Linked DNA regions of Latilactobacillus sakei subsp. sakei DSM 20017 = JCM 1157. The protein of the gene in region 1 interacts with the protein of each later gene in a pairwise test. Links are inferred from orthologs where the notes say so. Each region holds a gene or a part of one and is shown in the gene's direction. Other genes may lie near its edges. The genes, in order: rplA and thrS.

What was found.
Region 2: the proteins of rplA (region 1) and thrS interact in binary tests that used the Escherichia coli proteins (3 or more experiments, as listed by UniProt). The link is inferred for Latilactobacillus sakei subsp. sakei DSM 20017 = JCM 1157 from one-to-one orthologs.

The regions. Positions count from the first base shown.
Region 1 is NZ_AP017929.1:776,632-793,716, forward strand. Bases 7,644-10,630 are described here. They hold rplA (50S ribosomal protein L1), read left to right. Parts: upstream 7,644-8,785; coding sequence 8,786-9,475; downstream 9,476-10,630. Other genes in these bases: LEUCM_RS03910 (alpha/beta fold hydrolase), read left to right, coding at 7,644-8,136; rplK (50S ribosomal protein L11), read left to right, coding at 8,262-8,687; ade (adenine deaminase), read right to left, coding at 9,533-10,630. In the rest of the region: LEUCM_RS03865 (PIN/TRAM domain-containing protein), read left to right, coding at 1-1,113; cysS (cysteine--tRNA ligase), read left to right, coding at 1,903-3,309; LEUCM_RS03875 (Mini-ribonuclease 3), read left to right, coding at 3,306-3,713; 23S rRNA (guanosine(2251)-2'-O)-methyltransferase RlmB, read left to right, coding at 3,700-4,587; LEUCM_RS03885 (NYN domain-containing protein), read left to right, coding at 4,591-5,124; LEUCM_RS03890 (sigma-70 family RNA polymerase sigma factor), read left to right, coding at 5,202-5,762; rpmG (50S ribosomal protein L33), read left to right, coding at 5,888-6,037; preprotein translocase subunit SecE, read left to right, coding at 6,047-6,226; transcription termination/antitermination protein NusG, read left to right, coding at 6,324-6,872; more of LEUCM_RS03910, read left to right, coding at 7,279-7,643; more of ade, read right to left, coding at 10,631-11,275; LEUCM_RS03930 (NCS2 family permease), read right to left, coding at 11,291-12,649; LEUCM_RS03935 (acetate/propionate family kinase), read right to left, coding at 12,843-14,027; rplJ (50S ribosomal protein L10), read left to right, coding at 14,343-14,846; rplL (50S ribosomal protein L7/L12), read left to right, coding at 14,911-15,279; LEUCM_RS03950 (hypothetical protein), read right to left, coding at 15,377-15,607; and 2 more genes. UniProt on the Escherichia coli protein: One of the primary rRNA binding proteins, it binds very close to the 3'-end of the 23S rRNA. Forms part of the L1 stalk. It is often not seen in high-resolution crystal structures, but can be seen in cryo_EM and 3D reconstruction models.
Region 2 is NZ_AP017929.1:1,064,116-1,069,889, forward strand. The notes cover bases 2,466-5,433. They hold thrS (threonine--tRNA ligase), read left to right. Parts: upstream 2,466-2,948; coding sequence 2,949-4,919; downstream 4,920-5,433. Other genes in these bases: dnaI (primosomal protein DnaI), read left to right, coding at 2,466-2,637; LEUCM_RS05305 (alpha-hydroxy-acid oxidizing protein), read left to right, coding at 5,215-5,433. Outside these bases: transcriptional regulator NrdR, read left to right, coding at 1-314; LEUCM_RS05290 (replication initiation and membrane attachment family protein), read left to right, coding at 332-1,711; more of dnaI, read left to right, coding at 1,711-2,465; more of LEUCM_RS05305, read left to right, coding at 5,434-5,774. UniProt on the Escherichia coli protein: Catalyzes the attachment of threonine to tRNA(Thr) in a two-step reaction: L-threonine is first activated by ATP to form Thr-AMP and then transferred to the acceptor end of tRNA(Thr). The rate-limiting step is amino acid activation in the presence of tRNA.

The DNA.
Region 1 (17,085 bases):
ATGCAACAAAAACCATTAACTAAAAGAAGAGTGTTAGGAATTGTCTTTGTAATTCTAGGGGGTGCTTTAGGGATCACGGCCTTTCCGGAATTCTGGCGAGTTGTTCATTTAGAGTTAGTCACATATCTCAATAATGGCATTACCAATGCCGTGTTAGGTGCAATTATTTTTTATCTTTTATTCCTGGTGTTGGCTAATCCGATGTTACGGGCGATGCGTCAATTGGAAAAGGCGTTGTTTAAACAATCACCTAGTTTCCTATTATTTGGGAGTGTTTTTTCATTAATTGGCTTGTTATTAGCGAATGTTGTTTCAATTCCGTTATACCGGATGCCGATTTTTGTTCTGAACACTGTTGTGCCAATCCTATTGATGATTGCGCTTGGTTACTTAGGCTTCAAGGTGGGGACGACCCGCTTAGATGAATGGCGTAAGTTCTTACAACCTAAGAAGCGTAATGCCGATGTCTTGGAACGCAAAGTAGACGACAATTTCCGCAAGTACAAGATTTTGGATACGAGTGTCATCATTGATGGTCGGATTAAGGAAATTGCTAAGACCGGCTTTATCGAAGGCACGTTGATGGTGCCGAACTTCGTATTACATGAATTACAATTAATTTCCGATTCTGCAGACAACTTAAAACGGGCGCGTGGTCGTCGTGGTTTAGATATCTTGAATGAATTACAAAAGGACGAAAGTTTATCTGTCGAAATGTACGATGGTGATTTCGAAGATTTAACGGAAGTCGATGGCAAATTAGTCAAGTTAGCGAAGTTGCTAGACGGAATTGTGGTCACAAATGATTACAACTTAAATAAAGTCTGTGAATTCCAAAACGTTCCTGTGTTTAATATCAATCAATTGGCCAATACGTTGAAACCAGCTGTCTTACCTGGTGAAGCGATGACTGTCACAGTGGTCAAAGCCGGAACCGAACGTCAACAAGGGGTCGCTTACCTTGAAGACGGGACGATGATTGTTGTTGAAGATGGCCAACATTATCTTAATAAACCATTAGATGTGATTGTGACAAGTGCCTTACAAACTGCTGCTGGGCGGATGATTTTCGCCAAACCAGCGCATCAACAAAAAGGCTTGAATGAAAAATAAGCATTCAGATGACTTTACACGGTCACCAATAATCGGTATTATTGAGACTAACTAAATTGTATAAATTGATGAAGAGAAGAAGTAGATTAGCCGGATTTTCAGAAAGCTTCTGGGCGCTGTGAAGAAGTAATTGGGTTAATCGAAATGCACCTTGGAGATGCTAGTAGACTTTGGCTACTAGTCGGGACACCGTTATCTGCTTGAGGCATTTTTGCGAAGAAAAGTGGAACCACGCTCAACCGGCGTCTTTTGTTAATTAACAAAGGGCGCTTTTTATTTGGAAGAGTGCTTTTTCAGGCGGTTATCTCCTGAGGATTAACACAGAATGGCGAATGATTGCTGTAAGTAATCGTTTGACATTCAGGGTTAACCGGAGGGAGATGCCTGAAAAGGCACGTTTAAAAGAAGAGTGCAACAGCGGGCGCTTATATTTCGAGCATTAACTGGATTTGACGAATTGGCGATGTAATCGCCGGTTTGGTAAATTTGGTTAAGCACAGAAATATGCCTGCAGGAGCACGTTTAAAAGAAGAGTGCTCTTGGATGCGGTCAGCAACTGAGTATTAATAAAAAATTACGAATAATCCCGGTTTTAGGATTATTTGTAATTTTAGATTAAGCGGAAGTTGTTGCAACCAAAAAGCACGTTTAAAAGAAGAGTGCGTCATTAACGGGTAGCTTTTGAGCATTAGCACAGTGTTGTGAATGACCGACAGAGTCGGTCGTTTGCAATACATAGCTAAGCGGAAAAAGCTGTTAATGAAAGCACGTTTAAGAAAGGAAGATTCGATGCTTACTGTTTATAATACCCTCACACGCCAAAAAGAAACGTTTAAACCCCTTGAAGAAGGCCGCGTTAAGATGTATGTCTGTGGGCCAACTGTGTATAACTATATTCATATCGGTAATGCGCGTAGTGCGATTGCGTTTGATACGATTCGCCGCTATCTCGAATACCGCGGTTATCAAGTTGATTACGTTTCAAACTTTACGGATGTTGACGATAAGATGATTAAAGCGGCTAACGTGGAAAACATCACCGTGCCTGAATTAGCGGACCGCTACATTGCGGCCTTTAAAGAAGACACTAAAGCCCTCAATATTGAACCAGCAACGCTTAATCCACGAGCAACTGATAATCTTGAAGAAATCATAGCGTTTATTCAAGATTTGATTGCTAAAGATTATGCTTATGCTGTTGACGGCGATGTTTATTACCGGGCTCGTAAGTTTAAGGCTTATGGTCATCTTGCTGGTCAAGATCTTGATCAACTCGAACAAGGTGCCAGCGAACATACAGCTACTGAAGAAACCTTGCGTAAGGAAGATCCAATCGATTTTGCCTTATGGAAAGCTGAAAAAGGCAACGAAATTGCTTGGGAATCACCTTGGGGCAAGGGCCGACCTGGCTGGCACATCGAATGTTCCGTGATGTCGACTAAATACTTAGGCGATACGATCGATATTCATGGTGGCGGCCAAGATTTGGAATTCCCCCATCACGAAAATGAAATTGCCCAAAGTGAAGCCAAGACTGGCAAAACCTTTGTGAACTACTGGTTACACAATGGGTTTGTAACGGTTGGGGATGACGATCAAAAGATGAGTAAGTCACTTGGCAATTTCGTGACGGTTCACGATTTGATTCAAGAAGTTAATCCACAAGCATTGCGTTTCTTGATGAGTAGTACGCAATACCGGCGGCCAATTCGCTACAGCCAATCATTGTTGGCAGAAGCCCAAACTAATTTGGATCGCTTGAAGACAACACTTGATAACCTGGCTTTCCGTCAAGCAACGGCTGAACCAGGCGAAGATCAAATTGTGATGGATAAGGCAGCTGAATTGGAAACAGCTTTTGTCACAGCGATGGACGATGATTTTAACGTTCAAAACGGCTTAACCCAATTGTACGAACTTGCTAAATTAAGTAACCAATATTTGGAACAGACAACGGTTCAAGCCGATACATTAACGTCATTGGCAACTCGTTTAACGCGACTATTAGCCATTTTTGGTGTTGCGTTTAAAGCGGACCAATTATTGGATACAGAAGTTGAAAGTTTAATTGAAGAACGCCAAGCCGCTCGAGCAGCTAAAGATTTCGCCAAGAGTGATGCGATTCGGGACCAATTGAAGGATCAAGGGATTATTTTGGAAGATACACCACAAGGAATGAGATGGAGACGCGCATGAAAAATGCTTTACAACTAAACGGGATTGCCTTAGCTTACATGGGGGATTCAGCCTATGAAGTTTACGTGCGGGCCCATTTATTAGAACTCGGCTTAACCAAACCTACTCGCTTGCAACAAGTCGCAACACACTATGTGTCTGCTAAAGCGCAAGCTGCTTTGATTGGTTTGATGATCGATGATAACTATTTAGCAGAAGAAGAAATGAATATTTTTAAACGCGGTAGAAATGCCAAAAGTTATACGAAAGCCAAGAATACGAGTGTTTCGACTTATCGGACCTCAACTGGCTTTGAAGCGGTTTTTGGCTATCTATACTTAACTGAACAACAAGAGCGCGTCGCTGAATTAGCCCACTGGTGTATTCAACAAGTCGACGCTGGGAGGACCCATGAGAAAAAATAATAACCAATCTTATAATCAGAAGAATAATGAATTTAATAGTCGTCGGACGGCTAAAAATACTGCTAAGCCAACACGGCGCCCAGCTAACAAGAAACCAGCAGCACCTGTAGAAGAAGCAGCGGTTGAAGAACAAACTGATTTCGTCATCGGGAAACATGCTTCTTTAGAAACATTGAAGACGAGCGACGCCAAGAAGATTAACAAAATCTTCCTTCAAGATGGTTTGAAAGCTGACTTCGTACACGATGTCGTTAAATTAGCGAAAGAAAAACGATTGATCATCCAAAATGTGCCTAAGAACAAGTTGGACTTATTGAGCGATCGTCAAAATCACCAAGGGATTATCTTAGCAATCGCACCGTTTGAATATGCGAGTGTTGATGATATTTTTGCTAAGGCCAAAGCGCAAGAAGAAGAACCTTTTATCTTAATCTTGGATAACTTGGAAGATCCGCATAACTTGGGTTCAATCATGCGGACAGCTGATGCAGTTGGTGTACACGGAATTATCATTCCAAAACACCGTGCTGTTGGATTAACATCCACAGTTGCTAAAACGTCAACGGGTGCGATCGAACATATTCCAGTTGCGCGCGTCACGAACTTAACGCAAGAAATCAAAAAACTTAAAGACCGCGGTCTCTGGATTTTTGGCACCGACATGGCCGGCACCGACTATCGTAAGTGGGATGCTAAGGGCCCAATCGGTTTAATCATTGGTAACGAAGGCAAGGGGCTTTCACCAATCGTTAAAAAAGAAGTTGATCAAACTTTGACAATCCCAATGGTGGGTCACGTGCAAAGTTTAAATGCCAGTGTTGCTGCGGGGGTTCTCATGTATCAGGCTTATAATAGCCGTCAACCTTTGGTATAGCTTATGAAAAAGCAGATTTTAATTGCAGATGGTTATAATATTATTGGTAATTGGCCTGAATTAAATAAGTTAAAGCAAAATGATCACTTGGCAGATGCGCGTGATAGTTTATTGCAAACATTATCGGAGTACCGGAAGTTTCGCGAAATCGAAATTATCCTCGTCTTTGATGCGATGTATGTGCCAGGGATTAAACAAAGCTATGAGCAATATAATCTTGAGGTCGTTTTTACTGAAGAAGATGAAACCGCTGATAGTTATATTGAAGCCTTAGCTGGTAAATTGATGTCACCAATTAATCAGGTCACCGTCGTTTCAAGCGATCAAGCTGAACAATGGACAATCTTTTCGCGGGGGGCTTTGCGGGTATCTTCGCATGATTTCTATCGCGAGATTAAGCGGACGCACCGCGAGATTGACCATGACGCTAAACGTTATCACAGTAAGGTGATGCAACGTAATCGGCCGTGGAATGACGATCAATTAGAACGTTTAGCGCAGATGCGCGACCAATTGAGTGACGAAAAGACTGATTAAACAGGCGTTCGCTTACAGATTGGGCAAACTCTTGCTAAAATAACAGTATGGTTGTTGCGTGAAGGGAGTTTCGGTCAATGGAACAAACAAAGCGCGACGAACTGCTGATTGCAGCAGTGGCTCAGAATGATTCACAAGCACTAGATGTATTATTCAAGGCGTATTTGCCGATGGTGTATCACACCGTGGCGCCATATTATATCCGGTTATTCGATGAAGACGATTGGTTACAAGAAGCCCGGATTGTTTGTTACGAAACTTGCCAATGTTACGATTGTCAAAAAGGCAAAAGTTTTGGGAGTTTCTATAAATTACGGTTTAAAAACCACATTTTAAATTTACTACGACGAGAACTCGCACAAAAACGGCGAGGTGATCGTCAGGCAGTATTGATTGCGGAGCGGCCGGAACACGACGCGATTTCAGAAGATACGATGACTTACTATCAATCGCAGTTTGAATTGAGATGTTATCTTGAAACGCTGTCGCCTTTTGAATTAGTGTCGTTTCGGGTGCTGACCGGGCAGCTTTCAATTGATGAAGCTTGTTGCCAACTCGATTGTACGATTGACCAGTTGAAACGAGGCCAATCAAGGTGCCAGACTAAGTTAAAACGGTATTATCAAGAGAATCGTTAACCAAAAGCGGTGGGACCGGACTAAACGGGTTCACCGCTTTTGTTGATGGATTCTAAGATTGACAGGTTCGCCTGCACATGATAAAGTGAATGGGATAAACATCACTTAGAGAGGGGCTTTTAGTCATGGGTGTTAAGAAAGTCGCCTTAGCCTGTACTGTCTGTGGTTCACGTAACTATTACGTTGCTGAAAACAAGAATCGGACAGAACGTCTAGAGTTAAACAAATATTGTAAACATTGCGGACAATACGCACAACATAAAGAAACACGTTAACATAGGAGGATGAAGATGATTAAGTTTTTAAAAAGCGTTGTTGAAGAAATGAAAATTGTTACTTGGCCTAATGCCAAACAAACGCGTAAGGATACATCAACTGTTGTGATGACATCAGTTTTATACGCAATTTTCTTTGGCGTCGTTGACTTAGCAATTCTCAAACTTCTTGAACTATTTATTTTTTAAAACTAGCTTAATGAAGCTGGTTTTGCTATACTTGTGGCAAGCAGAAAACTTCGCGTGGTCGGAGTTTTTTTATTTTGGTATTTAAAGGAGAACAAACATGGTTGAATCACTCGAAAAAAGCTGGTACGTATTACACACTTATTCAGGCTACGAAAACAAAGTTAAGGCGAACTTAGAATCTCGTGCCCAATCAATGGGAATGGAAAACAACGTCTTCCGCGTTGTTGTACCTGAAGAAGAAGAACATGAAATCAAAAACGGTAAGGATAAAGTTGATATGAAGAAAACTTTCCCTGGCTATGTTTTGGTTGAAATGGTGATGTCAGACGAAGCTTGGTTCGTTGTTCGGAATACACCTGGTGTAACTGGCTTTGTTGGTTCTCACGGTGCCGGTAGTAAACCAGCCCCATTATTGGACGATGAAATTAGCCAAATTTTACGTCAATTAGGCATGAGCACACGTCATTTGGATGTTGAATTCAAAGTGGGCGAATCTGTTAAAATCGTTGATGGTGCTTTCTCTGGTTTAGTTGGTCAAATTACAGAAGTTGACGACGAAAAGATGAAGTTAAAAGTTAATATCGATATGTTCGGCCGTGAAACGGCAACAGAATTAGACTACGATCAAGTAGACGAATTAGTTTAGAGTGCGCCATAAGCCGGGTATATCCTGAGGACTAACAGAGAGTGGCGAATGATTGCTGCAAGCAATCGTTTGGCATTCGGCGTTAGCCGCAAGGATATGGCTTATAGAACACGTTTAATTAAGAGTGCATTACCAGTGGTTAGCTTTTGAGCATTTGCCAACTTGGCGAATTGGCGATGCAATCGCCGGTTTGATAAGTGTAGCAAAGCACAGAAAGCTACTGGTAAAAGCACGTTTAAGTAATAATCGAGGGACCGTGACAAAAGTAATTTTTGTTGCGGTCCCTTATTTGATAGTCGAATATTAATAGTGGAAACGTGCTTTTTGAAACTGACTTCTGTGCTAATGCTCAAAGTCAAAGCGTTTCAAACGCACTTCTTATTTTAGACAGAATGATGTGATGAATATGTGGCAGATTATTAATCAGTTATTAGCAGTCATTGTTATTTTAGTTGTGGCAGCAGTGAGTTTAATTGGGCTCGATTATTATAAATTAGCTCACGTACAGCATCACTGGTGTCCACGACTAACGCATTATGAAACAGCACCGACGTTGTTTATCCACGGTTATCGGGGTAATCGGTATTCTATGGGGCATTTATTGATGCGTCTGCAAAAAACGGGGGTCGCCAAAAAAGCGTTAGTTATCAAAGTTGCTGCCGACGGGACCTTAACGTTTAAAGGCCCACAAGAATTGACGGCCAGTAATCCGACGATCCAAGTCCTATTTCAAAATAATCACGCTGATGTGCAGGATCAAGTTCGCTGGCTCAGCCAAATTGTGGCTATCTTGAAAAAAGATTACGACGTAACCACGATTAATTTGGTGGGACACTCGATGGGGGCCATCACAGTATTACGTTACTTATTAAAGCCGACTGCCGTGCCAGTTAAAGCAGTCGTATTACTAGCAGCACCGGTTAATGATCCGTCGATTGGGCCGGATACTGCAACGGTCTTTTGGAGCGAATTAACGCAACGGGGACCACGCAAAAAAACGGCCAATTATAATTATTTGGCCAAACGAGTAGCGCATTTTCCAACGGCAATTAGTATTTTGAATGTCGCTGGCGAATTGTTGGGCACTAGCCGTCACGACGGCTCAGTGGCCGTTGATAGCAGTTTTGCGCTGCGTAGTTTATTGCGGGGGCGAATCGACCGGTATCAAGAAATGCTCGTCAGAGGTGCCGGTGGGGCTCACAGCATGTTGCACGAAAATCGGTTAGTCGATCAGGCAATTAGTGATTTTTTGTGGCAAGACTAATTTTAAAAGAGCTTGCATTTTTCAGAATTGATTGGTATATTATGAGAGTATGTTTTCATACACTAGTGGGAGACCAAATATAATGGCCATCTTAACCACATCACGGACTTAAGGAGGTATGTTTCGTGGCTAAAAAAGTAGCAAACATCGTAAAACTTCAAATTCCTGCAGGTAAAGCAACTCCAGCACCACCAGTAGGTCCAGCTTTAGGTCAAGCTGGTATCAACATCATGGGCTTTACAAAGGATTTCAATGCACGTACAGCTGACCAAGCTGGTTTATTGATTCCTGTTGTCATTACTGTATACGAGGATCGGTCATTCGATTTCGTTACAAAGACACCACCAGCAGCAGTTCTTTTAAAGAAAGCTGCAGGTGTTCAAAAAGGTTCTGGCGAACCAAACACTAAGAAGGTTGCAACTGTAACTAAAGCTCAAGTGCAAGAAATCGCTGAAACTAAAATGCAAGACCTAAACGCTGCAGACGTTGAAGCTGCTATGCGCATGGTTGAAGGTACTGCAAGAAGCATGGGATTCACTGTCGAAGGTTAATTCATGCTTGACACTTTCAGTCGGATTTTCAATGAAAGTTGAAAAATCAAGTGGGAGGTCAAAAACCGTTCACCACAATTGCAAGGAGGAAAACCCTAATGGCTAAAAAAGGTAAAAATTATTTAGAAGCTGCAAAACAAGTGGATGCTGCTAAAGCATACACTGTTGAAGAAGCAATCGACTTAGTAAAGAAAGTTGATTTTGCAAAATTCGATGCATCTCTTGAAGTTGCATATCGTTTAAACGTTGATCCTAAACAAGCTGATCAACAAATTCGTGGTGCTGTCGTACTACCAAATGGTACAGGTAAGACACAACGCGTTATTGTTTTCGCTCAAGGCGAACAAGCAAAACAAGCTGAAGCTGCTGGTGCTGACGTAGTCGGTGCAGAAGATTTAGTTGAAAAGATCCAAGGCGGCTGGTTAGACTTTGACGTTGCCGTTGCTACACCACCAATGATGGCTCAAGTAGGTCGTTTAGGCCGTGTCTTGGGACCTAAAGGCTTAATGCCTAATCCTAAGACTGGTACAGTTACAATGGACGTTACTAAAGCAGTTAACGACATTAAAGCTGGTCAAGTAGCATACCGTGTTGATAAAGCTGGTATCGTTCACGCACCAATCGGTAAGGTATCATTCGATGCTGCTAAATTAGTAGAAAACTTTAAAGCTATGCAAGACGTGATCATCAAAGCTCGTCCTGCTTCAGCTAAAGGTCAATACATTACAAGTTTATCAGTTAGCTCAACATTTGGCCCTGGTGTCAAAGTTGATATTGCTAGCTTCTAAGTTGGTAATGCAAAAAGCGCTCATCCTTTCGGATGAACGCTTTTTTTGTGCCGTTGATTAGGCATTGATATCAATAATTTCAAATTTAGTCACATCGACTAAGCCTTTATCAGTAATTCGTAAGTTTGGAATCACATCGAGTGGCATTGCGCCGAGTTTCATAATCGGATCAAATTGGGCAGTGACGTTGAGTTGTTCATGACAAATGGTATTAAATGCTTTTTGATGGGCGATGAGTGAATCAATTGATTCAGTACTCATTAAACCACCAATTACAAATGGAAGGGTTGCGATTACCTGACTATTTTGAACGGCAACACCGCCACCTTGGCAAGCTTTGAGCGCATCGATGGCCATGACCATATCCGCGTCGTTAGTGCCGACAACGACTAAGTTATGGCTGTCATGGCCGATGCTGGTAGCAATCGCGCCATTTTGAAGGCCAAAGCCGCTTAAAAGGCCAACCCCGACATTGCCGGTTAAATGATGTCGTTCAATCACGGCAACTTTAACGATATCTTCGCTAGGATTGTAGTGAAAATCACCATCTGCATCGTGTGTAACAGGCAAGACAAGGTTTTGAGTGCGACTAATGCTTTGTAAGCCAATCACGTGGGCTTTGTCGCTGATGAGATTGAGATTTAATTGATCAGCTGAAAAATTGTCGAGATGAACGGTTTCTAGAAGATCATAAAAGCCGGCGACGGAATCATCAGTTGTTAATAAGTAAGCGCCGTTTGCAGCAATCTTTTGACCATCAATAAAGGTTTGGTTAACGCTGAAGTGTTCGAGGTCGTCGACCAATAAGAAATCAGCTTTGAGACCAGGCGCAATACCACCACGATCGCTGAGGCCGGTACATTGAGCTGTGTTGATGGTGGCCATCTGAATGGCGGTTAGCGGATCAATTCCGTTTTGAACGGCGACACGAATGCTTTCGTCCAAGTGGCCAGTTTCGCGAAGGGTAACAGATTGTAAATCGTCACCACAGAGGCAACAGAAGCGTGCGTTTTGAGGCGTAACGCCTTTTAAAAGCGTTGGCATATTCTTAGAAACTGTCCCGTAACGGAGGTAAACGTACATACCACGACTGATACGATCGAGCATTTCATCAACTTGTGTGCATTCGTGATCGTTGTGAACTCCTGCGGCTGCATAAGCATTGAGACCTTGACCGTGTAATGCGGGTGAATGGCCATCAATCATTTTATGTGCGTTAAGTGAAACTAATAATTCATCTAAAACGCCATCGTCGGCATTGACGACGCCGGGATAATTCATGAATTCGGCAAGGCCATAAGTTAGTCCTTGGTCGTAAGATTGTTTAATCTCATCTGCGGTAATGACAGCACCAGATGTTTCGAGGGTTGGATTTGCAGCAGGCACACAGGACGGCATCGTATACTTGATGTCGAGTGCTGTATTTTTGGCAGAAGCAACCATGTATTCAAGACCGCGCATACCGGCGACGTTGACGATTTCGTGGGGATCGGCGAGAATGGTGGTCGTCCCATGCGGTGTCACGAGTGAGCCGAAAACGGCGGGTGATACGTTAGCTGATTCGATGTGAATATGAGGATCAATCAAACCGGGTACGACGTATTGACCGTGTGCGTCAATAACATTGTCGGCTGTATAAGCTGCGTCAATTCCCAGAAAACGGCCATCGGCGATAGCGAGAGTGCCTTCGATGATCCGGGCGTTATAGACATCGACAATTTTAGCATTTTTGATGATTGTGTCGGCTGGTTTGCGACCGGCAGCTTGATCGATGAGTTGCTTTAAAGTTGATTTATCCATATTAAAAACTCCTTTTTATTTACCGGGTAATTCGTGCATTGTAAAGAGTAAGACTAAGAATAAGAGGGCAGCAACGTACATAATCGGATGCACTTTTTTACCCTTACCAGCCGCAATCATTGTGATGGGGTATGAGATTAAACCAAAAGCCAAGCCGTATGAGATATTGTAGGTTAATGGGACACAAAGGATGATCATAAAAGCAGGGAATGCTGTTTCAAATTCAGACCAATCAATGTTGGCGATTGATTTAATCATGAAGGAGCCAACGATAATTAAAATGGGAGCAGTTACTTCAGATGTTACAACTGCTAATAAAGGTGAAAAGAATAAACTAAGAGCGAACATGATGGCGACAACGACTGCGGTAAAACCGGTACGGCCACCAACGGCGATCCCGGTTGAAGATTCAATATAACAAGCAGTTGGCGTTGAGCCAAAGACGGAACCGGCAATCATTGAGGTTGAATCTGCGAAGAGGGCTTTACCGACTTCTTTAGGCATTTTGTTATCTTTGATGAAGCCGGCTTGTTGGGCTAAACCGATCACGGTCCCAGTTGTGTCGAAGAACACGCTGAAGAAAAAGACGAGAACAACGACCGCCATTTGAACTGAGAAAACATCCTTAAGATGAATGAGAGACACACCGAAAGTTGGTGCGAGGCTAGGAATTGAAGAAACAACACCGGTTGGCATTGCGATTAAACCGGTAACGACACCCATGATGGCAGTAGCGGCTAACCCAATGAAGAGGGCGCCAGGAATTTTACGAGCGAGTAAAGCGACTGTTAAGATCAGACCGAAGACGGTTAACCAAACATGCGGATTAGACCAGTTAGTGATGGTAACGAAAGATTTGGCGCTGGCAACCACTAGACCGCCTTGTTTTAAACCGGTAAAAGCGATGAATAACCCAATACCAACAGCCATCGCAGATTTGAGATTGGCGGGAATGGCATTAATCACCACTTCACGAACTTTTAAAACAGTGACAAGCATGAAGAGTAAGGAAGCAACAAAAACACCGGCTAAAGCTGTCTGCCAAGGAATGCCCATGCCTAAAACAACAGAGTAGGCGAAAAAGGCGTTACTACCAAGTCCGGGGGCAACTGCGATTGGGTAGTTGGCAATGAGGGCCATTGCTAAACAACCGACGATACCGGTAAGTGCTGTGGCGACAAAGACGGCGCCTTTATCTAAACCAGCATCTCCTAAAATTGTAGGGTTTACGAATAGGATGTATGACATCGCGATGAAAGTTGTAATCCCGGCGATGATTTCAGTCTTAAGGGTTGAACCACTTTCCTTAATTTTGAATTGACGTTCTACCCAATTCGTTCGTGTTTCTGATATAGAATCAACTCTCTTGTCCATAATGCACCTCTTAATTTATTTGAAATAAGAACTATTGCCTTATTGTACACCAAAAGGTCTTATTTTTTAAGACTAAATACGAAAAATCATAAAAATAATACAATTAAAGTTCGTTTATTAATACAAAAGCGAATTATTTAGGTACAAAAATAAGCATTTAAGGTGTAAAACCTTAAATGCTTATCGATTAAATTTAAACGAGTGCTTGAACTTGTTTGGCAATCGCTAATTCTTCATTAGTAGGAATCATCAAGACCTTGATAGCTGAATCGTCGGTACTAATTTGACGCGCACCATGGCCTTGTTCATTCCGTTCTGGATCAATCTTAACGCCTAAAACGGCTAAGCGGTCGCAGACATCAGCGCGCATTTTAGCATCATTTTCACCAATTCCGGCTGTGAAAGTAATGACATTGGCACCGCCAAGTTCAACGTAGTAGCTACCGATAAATTTAGCAGCAGAAGTGATGAACATATCATAAGCTAATTCGGCACGAGGATTAGTCGCCAATGATGATTGGATATCACGCATATCAGCAGAAATACCTGAAACGCCGAGAATTCCTGATTCTGTATTTAAGAGCGTGATGATTTCGTCGGCACTCTTATTTAATTCATTCATTAAGAAGGGAACAATAGCAGCATCTAACGAACCAGCACGAGTGCCCATTGGAAGACCTTCAAGTGGGGTGAAGCCCATTGATGTATCGACTGGTTTGCCATTTTGGCTAGCTGTGATTGAAGAACCACCACCAAGATGTAGGGTGATCAATTTTAAATCTGCGACTGGTTGGTTTAAAAAGTCAGCTGTTTCTTGTAAGATATAGCCGTGACTAATACCGTGTTCGCCGTATTTACGGATTTGGTATTTTTGGCTATCTTCATAAGGAAGTCCATAAAAACTGGTTGCATCTGGCATATCTAGATAGAATTGACTATCGAAGACAGCGACTTCGGGCACTGAATTTGGTAAGATATGCGTTAAGGTTTCAATGCAATCCACTTGAACAGGATTGTGTAATGGTGCGTATTTATCGAGTGCCTTGAGGGTTGCCAAATTATCAGCGGTGATTAACGTTGATTTTTCAAACGTTGTTGCGCCGGCAACCACTCGGTGACCAACTGCGACAATGTCGCTAGGCGAGTCGATAATGGCATTGTCTTGTAATTGTTTCAATAAACGAATAACGCCATCTTCATAGGTTAGATTAGCGATTGCGACCTGTTCTTTTTGGCCGTTAAATTTAAAAGTAAAGCGCGCTTCGGGGGTATTCATCCGTTCCATCAAACCGCTAGCCACTAAGCTTAAATCGGTTTGTTGAAATAGTTGCCACTTTAGGGATGAACTACCAGCATTGATAACTAAAATATTGTTCAAAAAGAAACACCTCTACTATCTTAATTTTCTTGAATAACTATATTTTATACGCTATTTTCAGAAAAATAAAATAAGCATAAGGTAATGCTGCTATAATAAATATTTATAGTTAAATTAGCATTGACGGCATGCTTTTTACATGCTATATTTGTAGTTGGTTATTTATGCTACCGAAGACTCAGGTGCCAATAGGCTTAATATCCTGCCGAGGAAGATACGTTGAAATCCCTCTCTATGTCTTGGTGGACATGGAGTTTTTTATTTTATAAGAGACTCTTGACCACAAGTTTTACAAATCTAATGGAGGTGAATCAATTGAGCGAAACAATCATTGCAAAAAAAGCACAAATTGTTGACACAGTTGTTGAAAAATTTAATAACGCTGTTTCTATCGTAGTTATGGATTACCGTGGCTTAACAGTAGAACAAGTTACTGAATTACGTAAACAATTACGTGAAGCTGGCGTACAAATGGAAGTTGTTAAAAACACTTACTTGCGTCGTGCAGCAGACAAAGCTGGTTACGAAGGTTTAGATGAAACATTCTCTGGCCCTACTGCAGTTGCATTTTCTAACGAAGATGTTGTTGCACCAGCTAAGATCATCGCTAACTTTGCTAAGAGTGCTGATGCACTTGAAATCAAAGGTGGTATGATCGAAGGTAAAGTGGCAACACTTGATGAAATCAACGCCTTGGCTACATTACCAAGTCGCGACGGTTTATTATCAATGTTACTTTCTGTATTACAAGCACCAGTCCGCAATGTCGCATATGCTGTTAAAGCAGTTGCCGACAGTAAAGACGAACCAGCTGCATAATTTAAAATTGTGTAGTTAAAAGTGTTATCAAAAAAATATTACCCATAAAATGGAGGAAACAAAAATGGCATTAGACGTAAATGCAATTGTTGATCAATTAAAAGAATCATCAATCTTAGAATTAAACGACTTAGTTAAAGCAATCGAAGAAGAATTCGGTGTTTCTGCAGCAGCTCCAGTAGCAGCAGCAGGTGCAGCTGGCGCAGACGCAGCAGCTGAAAAAGACAGCTTTACTGTTGAATTATCAGAAATCGGCCAAGAAAAGGTTAAAGTTATCAAAGCCGTTCGTGAAATCACAGGCTTAGGCTTGAAAGATGCTAAGGGCTTAGTTGATAACGCTCCTTCAGCTCTTAAAGAAGACGTTTCTAAAGACGAAGCAGAAGAAATGAAAGCTAAATTAGAAGAAGTTGGCGCTGTCGTTAACTTGAAATAATTTCCTTTATTTCTAAAAGAACTCCACATTTGTGGGGTTCTTTTTTTATAGCTTATTTCATCGGCCATTCGTTTACCATAAGCCCCGTTGATGGCAATCACACCGTGTTAAGCACCGCTTCGACGCCGTAGCTGCCACTGCCTTGTAATAAGACGGCGGTGTAGGTGTCTAACTTGGCTTGGGCGAGTGCAACCAATTGTTGACGGATATCTTCGGTGATGGCGAGGTAGTCTTGATCCCAGGTGCTAAGGTCGACTTGCATAGCTTCTTTGACAGCGGCTGATGTGCTGAGGGGGCCAGGGGTTAAAAGTAAATACGGTTGGTTCATGATTAGGCGTGCTCCTTTTGTGGTGTTTGGTATTTTGCAAGAATGGCCGGTAGTTCGCTGAGATTATGAATGACATAGTCAGCGCCAGCTTCCTTAAGGGTTTTAGTAATTTCTGCAAATTTAGCAAGCCGTATTTTTTGAGGGAGATCAATGAGTTCCGCTTTGTTTAATCCGAGGAGGCTACTACTTTCGATAAGGCCAACGGTTAAGACGCCGGCATTTTTGCCTTCTTGCATATCAATAACGGTGTCACCGACTTTAACGACTGTTTGCGGGTCGGTGATATTGAACGCAGTCATGATGTGGTTAATCATATCGGGTGCTGGCCGACCAGCAGCGACGTCTTCTTTTGAAACCATCAGTTCGGGATGATAACCAAGTAGTCCTGCTTGCTTAGCGGCGATTGCGAGCATTGCTTTGGTGTAGCCGGTCGTTGTCGCGATGTGGATATGATGTGCTTTTAAATAAGTTTGGACTTGAAGAACTGCAGGGGTCAGTGTTGTTTCTGTACTCAAGCGATTGAGCAAGAATTGTTCAAAATAGTTAAAGAGTTGCAATTGATCGGCATCGGTTATCCCGCGTTTGTATTTTGCAAACCAAGCACGTTGTACCTCTGGCATTTTAGCGAGTTTGGCAATGTGTTCATGTTTTTCGATGCCCATATCCTGTCTAATTCTGTCGGTATCGATTTGGATGCCGGCAGCGTTAAACGCACTTTGAAATGCTAATACTGGATCTAAACTGCCAAAATCGATTATAGTCCCTGCCCAATCAAAAATGACGCATTGAATATCCGTCATGTGAAAAAGCCTCCTTATGTCGTTGCAATATTGAAGTACAAATTCAGTATAGGGAAACTTTGTAAATCTCCAGCTCGTTTTCAGTAAACGTTCTGTAATGGAATTGAAAACATTGGGTTCTCTCAATTTGGTAATTGTCAATGACACTGATTAACATGAGGAGAGTGGCCAAATAAAAAACGCCCAAGACAAATTGTCTTGGACGTATGGCGGTTAAGTTAGTACTTGAACGCACTCAGATTGTAACGTGCTTTTCAAAGGTAACCTTCTGTGCCTAGCAACCACAAGCCAAATAATTACTTTCAGCAATTATCCGTCTTGTTAAGCTAGTGCTCGAAGGTTGACCACCTTTGAACGCACTTAGATTTATAACGTGCTTTTCAATGCATGTTCCTGTGCTTAGCACCGCTAGTCAAACAACCGATTGCATCGGTCATTCGCCTATCTATGCTAATGCTCAGAACATAACCGCATTGAACGCACTCAGATTGTAACGTGCTTTTCAATGTACATGCTTGCGTTTAGCACCGTCTATCAAATAAGTGACAGGGTCACTTATTTGATAGACTAAGCTAATCCTCAGCATGTGTCTACTTTGAACGCACTTCGTTTTAATAATTAATTTTATAGGTTAGTTCTACGAATTGGCCTAGTTGGCGGGTTTTACTTAATTCTAAT
Region 2 (5,774 bases), 280 kb from region 1 along the record:
AAAATGGGACCCGTGAAGAGTTTAACCGCGATAAATTATTACGTGGTTTAATCCGGGCTGCCGAAAAGCGACCTGTTACGATGGAACAAATGACTGAAATTGTTGATGAAGTTGAAAATAAAATCAGGGCATTAGGCGAAAACGAAGTATCGTCACAAGCTGTCGGCGAATACGTCATGGCCGTTTTACCAGGTGTCGACGAGATTGCGTATATTCGTTTTGCTAGTGTCTACCGTCAATTTAAAGACATGAATGTCTTTATGGCGGAATTGCAAGAAATGATGAAAAAAGAAAAGGCTAAAGACCAAGATTAGTCGAAAGGAGTTAGCGGATGTCAGATGCATTTGATTATTTAAGTCCTAAAGATGGGTTTATGGTGACAAAAGCTAACTATTTGAGCGATTTTGATCAAACAGTCGTCACCTATTTATACCAACCACTGATGGGGGCTGTCGCGTACAGTCTCTATCTTTTGTTATGGAGCCAATCAACACAGGCCAAGAGTCAAATGACTTTCCAAACGCATGCGACCTTGTTGAATTTATTAGGGGTTGATTTGCCGGCTTTTTATGACGCGCGCAATAAGTTAGAAGCGTTAGGCTTAATGCGGACTTATCAGAAGAATAACAATACGGGCCGCAATCTGGTGTATGAATTATACGCACCAATGCAGCCACATATTTTCTTCAATGATGATTTGTTGAGTGTCATTTTATACGAATCAGTCGGTGAGAAGCGGTTTATTGAATTGAGAGAGCATTTTAAACTACAACCAGTGCGCTCTAAGGAATACGAAGAGGTCACGAAGAACTTCTTGACGGTCTTCCACGTTCAAAATGATCATTTAACAACGGCCCCTACGGCAGTTGCTGAGGCACAAAGTACGTATCAACAAAAAAAGGCGCAAAAACCAAGTTTCACGTCAGTTGAGTTGCGCACTTTTGATTGGGCTTTATTACAAGAAGTGGTTGCACAGAATCAAATCGATACGGATGAAATTTTACGTAATGAGCAACGATTATTTAATTTGCATTATTTTTACGGATTAGACGAAATGGAATTGGGACGCTTAATCGGCCTCACCATGGATGTTGCCGACAGTCGGGTCAATATGGATGCGTTAGAACAAAACGTTTTGAATAATTATACGCGCCGACATAGCGTTCAAAATAACAGTGAACAACCGGCTAAAAAACCGCTTGAGACGCTACAAAAAGAATGGCAAAAAGCCGGCTTTAATGAAAAAGAAATGCAGTGGTTAACCGAAAGTCAGCAGTATTTACCAGTTGATTATTTGGAATATCTTAAGCAAAAAAATCATGGCTTTGTGGCGAAAAATGAAATTCGCGCATTACGTGACTTACAAAATCGCTATATCTTTAACAACGATGTTTTAAATATCTTAGTGGTTTACATCATTAGTCAGTATGAGGGCCTAACACAAGCTTTGTTAGATCGAATCGCCAATCAATGGGCGCAACAAGGGGTTAAGACGTCAGCTGACGCTATTTTACAAATCCGTGATTTCCAAACCAAACAAGAAACGAAACAAACTAAACGACAACCGCGCTATCAAGCCAAGACCAAGCAAGAAACTGTGCCTAAATGGGCCAAGTCTGATTATCAAGCGCCACAAACCACATCAAGTAAGGCGGATCAGCAAGAAATTGATCAATTACTCAAGAAAATCCGTGAAGGGCGGGAATCATAATGGAAAATATGGGCAAAGATTTAACCGACTATATGAACCGGCAACGCCTGAATCAACGCTTTAATAAATTGGTTGAAGAAGCCTTGCAAGATCCTGATGTGCAGGCCTTTATTCAGGCTAATCAGGCCGCCCTATCACAAGAAACAGTGGCGCGCAGTGCAGCTAAAATCTATGAATATGTCAATGAAAAAAAGAAAATTTTAAACGGTGAAACAACGTTGGCACCAGGTTATGCGCCTAAGTTGGTGTTGAGTAACCACTTTATCGATGTTAGTTATGAACCAACGGCGGATCTAGTTCAAAAACGCGCACAAGCCGAATTGAAGGCCCGTGTGAAGTCGATTAACATGCCTAAGGACATCGTTGAAGCGAGCCTCGCACAATATGATGCCAGTGAGCGCCAAGTGCCGTTAATCGAAGCGTTGAAGTTTGTCGAAGCTTACCGGCAAGCACCCACTGATTTTCATCAAGGCTTATATTTAAGCGGGCAGTTTGGTGTTGGTAAGACTTATCTACTGGGCGCAATCGCTAATGAATTAGCACTACAAGGCTTTGAAACGACGTTGATCCATTTCCCGACCTTTGCAGTTGAGATGAAAAATGCGATTGGCCAAAATAACGTCCTCGAAAAGGTCAACCAAATCAAAAAAGCACCAATTTTAATGATTGATGATATCGGTGCGGATGCCTTGAGTGCTTGGGTTCGGGATGAAGTATTAGGCATTATTTTGCAATACCGGATGCAAGAACAACTAGCGACTTTCTTCAGCTCTAATTTTACGATGAACGAATTGGAGAAACATTTAACAACCAGTCAGCGTGGCGATGAAGAACCGGTGAAGGCTGGTCGAATTATGCAACGCGTGCGTTATTTAGCCCGTGAGGTTGAAGTCAGCGGTCAAAATAGACGTTTACAATCAAATTAATACTTGCGTAAAGTCAGATTAAGTGTTTTAATAGAGTCAATCAACGATGAAAGATACCTTTTAAATGGCAATATTGATCAGGGAGAAAAACATAACTGAAAGTTTTTCATAAGGACATTTAATTGACCACTTTCTAGAGGCTTAAGTCAGTCGGGTCGTTTCCGTTAAAGACGCTTAAAGTTGGAGAATCAGTGTTTGATTCTCAATCTGGGTGGAACCGCGAAATCAATTCGTCCCTGAGGTGCATATTTGTATGCGTCTCAGGGACTTTTTTTATTGTTGATTACAAAAATAAGAAGGAGTGTTCAAGCATGGCAGAAATTCAATTAACTTTTCCAGATGGTGCTCAAAAAACATTTGAGCAAGCAACAAGTTTACTAGACGTTGCAAAATCAATCAGTACGAGCTTGGCAAAAAAGGCAATCGCCGGAAAATTTAACGGTGAAGTGGTTGATTTACAACAACCACTTTTGGAAGACGGGGCAATCGAAATCATCACTAAAGATGATCAAGCGGTTAACCTAACTGCCACTTGGCATACTGCAGCTTTCGTATTAGCTGCTACTTTAAGTCAACACTATCCAGAAATGCAATTTGGCGAAGTAATGGCAACCGAAGATGGTTTCTATTACGATACAGATAATGAAGCTGGCCAAGTTGCTGTAACAGATTTACCAGAAATCAAAACAGAAATGGCTAAATTAATCCAATCAGGTGAAGCAATTTCACGTGTCAGTGTTTCAAAAGATGACGCTAAGAAATTATTTGCCGGCCAAACTTATAAACTTGCTTTATTAGACGAAGTTGAAGCTGACCAAGTTTTAGTTTACCAATTAGGTGACTACTCAGACTTTAGCTTAGCACCAATGTTAGGTAAAGTCAGTGACGTTAAATTCTTCGAATTATTATCAGTTGCTGGTGCTTATTGGCAAGGTAAATCAAGTAACCAAATGTTACAACGGATTTACGGGACAGCTTATCCTAAACAAGAAGAACTTGATGCTGATTTGAAACGTCGTCAAGAAGCTAAGGAACGCGATCACCGTGTTATCGGTAATCAATTAGACTTATTCTTCGTTGATCCTAAGGTTGGCGCAGGCCTTCCTTACTGGTTACCAAATGGTGCTACAATTCGTCGTTCAATTGAACGTTACATCATTGACAAAGAAGTTGCTAATGGTTACGAACATGTTTACACACCAATCTTGGCTAACTTAGACTTGTACAAACAATCAGGTCACTGGGATCACTATCGTGAAGACATGTTCCCACCAATGGACATGGGCGATGGCGAAATGCTTGAATTACGTCCAATGAACTGCCCATCACATATCCAAGTTTACAAACATCACCCACGCTCATACCGTGAATTACCAATTCGGATTGCTGAACTTGGTATGATGCACCGTTATGAAAAATCAGGTGCACTTTCAGGCTTACAACGTGTCCGTGAAATGACTTTAAATGATGGTCACACATTCGTTCGTCCTGATCAAATTCAAGATGAATTTAAATCAATCTTAGGGCTAATGATCGATGTTTATGCTGACTTTAACATCAATGATTACACATTCCGTCTAAGTTATCGCGATCCTGCTAACACAGAAAAATACTTCGACGATGATGAAATGTGGAACAAAGCACAAGCGATGTTGAAGGGCGCTATGGATGATCTTGGCTTAGACTATGTCGAAGCTGAAGGCGAAGCTGCTTTCTACGGTCCTAAATTAGACGTTCAAACAAAGACGGCTATGGGGAATGAAGAAACACTTTCAACAATCCAATTAGACTTCATGTTGCCAGAACGTTTTGACCTACACTATGTTGGTGAAGATGGCGAAATGCATCGTCCAGTTATGATTCACCGTGGTTTAGTGTCAACAATGGAACGTTTCACAGCTTACTTAACAGAAATCTACAAGGGCGCTTTCCCAACATGGTTAGCACCAACACAAGCTGTTATCATTCCAGTTAAGAACGATCTTCACTATGATTACGCTAAAAACATCAAAGATGAAATGATCAAACGCGGTTTACGTGTTCGGATCGATGATCGTAATGAAAAAATGGGTTATAAGATTCGTGAAGCCCAAACAAGCAAGATTCCATATACATTAGTTGTTGGGGATCAAGAACTTGCACAAGCAACAGTTTCTGTCCGTAAATACGGTGAAGAAAATGCGGTTGAAGAAGCCTCAGACATGTTTATCAACGCAATCGTAGCAGAAGTTGGTAACTATAGCCGAGACGGCAAACAACACGCAAAGAAGATTAATCTATAAAGAGTGCGTTACAACTGATTGATTCTGAGCATTTGCACAGCCTAGCGAATAAGCGGTATTTACCGCTTATTTGATAGGTGACGCAAAGCGCAGGAATCAAGTTGTAAAAGCACGTTTCAAAAAGAGTGCGTTCAAAGCGGGTAGCTTCTGAGAATTAGCATTCTTAAAAAGGCGTTAAATCAATTTATTTTGATTTAACGCCTTTTTTTACGTCTTTTAGTTGTGCACAATTAAAAAAGAGGTATAATAATAGTTGTAAACGATTTCATAATTGATAATTAATGGGGGTTTTATTATGGCAACTGAAAAATATATGGCAGGTTCTGCAGAAAAAGCATTGGATATTATCAATCTCTATGAATTAGAGGAAGCCGCTGGTAAAGTTGTCCCTAAGGGCGGTTTTGGGTATATCTATAGTGGTGCAGGTGACCTCTATACCATTAATGAAAATATCACAGCATTTAATCATAAATATATCGCACCACGTGTCTTACAAGACATTGAAAATCCGGACACATCAACAGAAATTTTTGGTGATCACTTAACGTCACCAATTATTATGGCACCCGTTGCAGCGCACAAATTAGTCAATACACAAGGTGAAGCAGCAACTGCCAAAGGGGTGGCGGAATACGGCTCAATCTTAACCATGAGTTCATTTGCTTCAGCCAGCATTGATGATATGGCAACGGCAGCCGATGGTGGCCCACAATGGTTCCAACTTTATATGAGTAAAGACAATGATATTAACCGTAAAATTTTAGATGAAGCGATGGCCCACAACGTGAAAGCAATTGTTTTAACAGCTGACGCAACCGTTGGTGGTAATCGTGAAACTGACAAACGCAATCATTT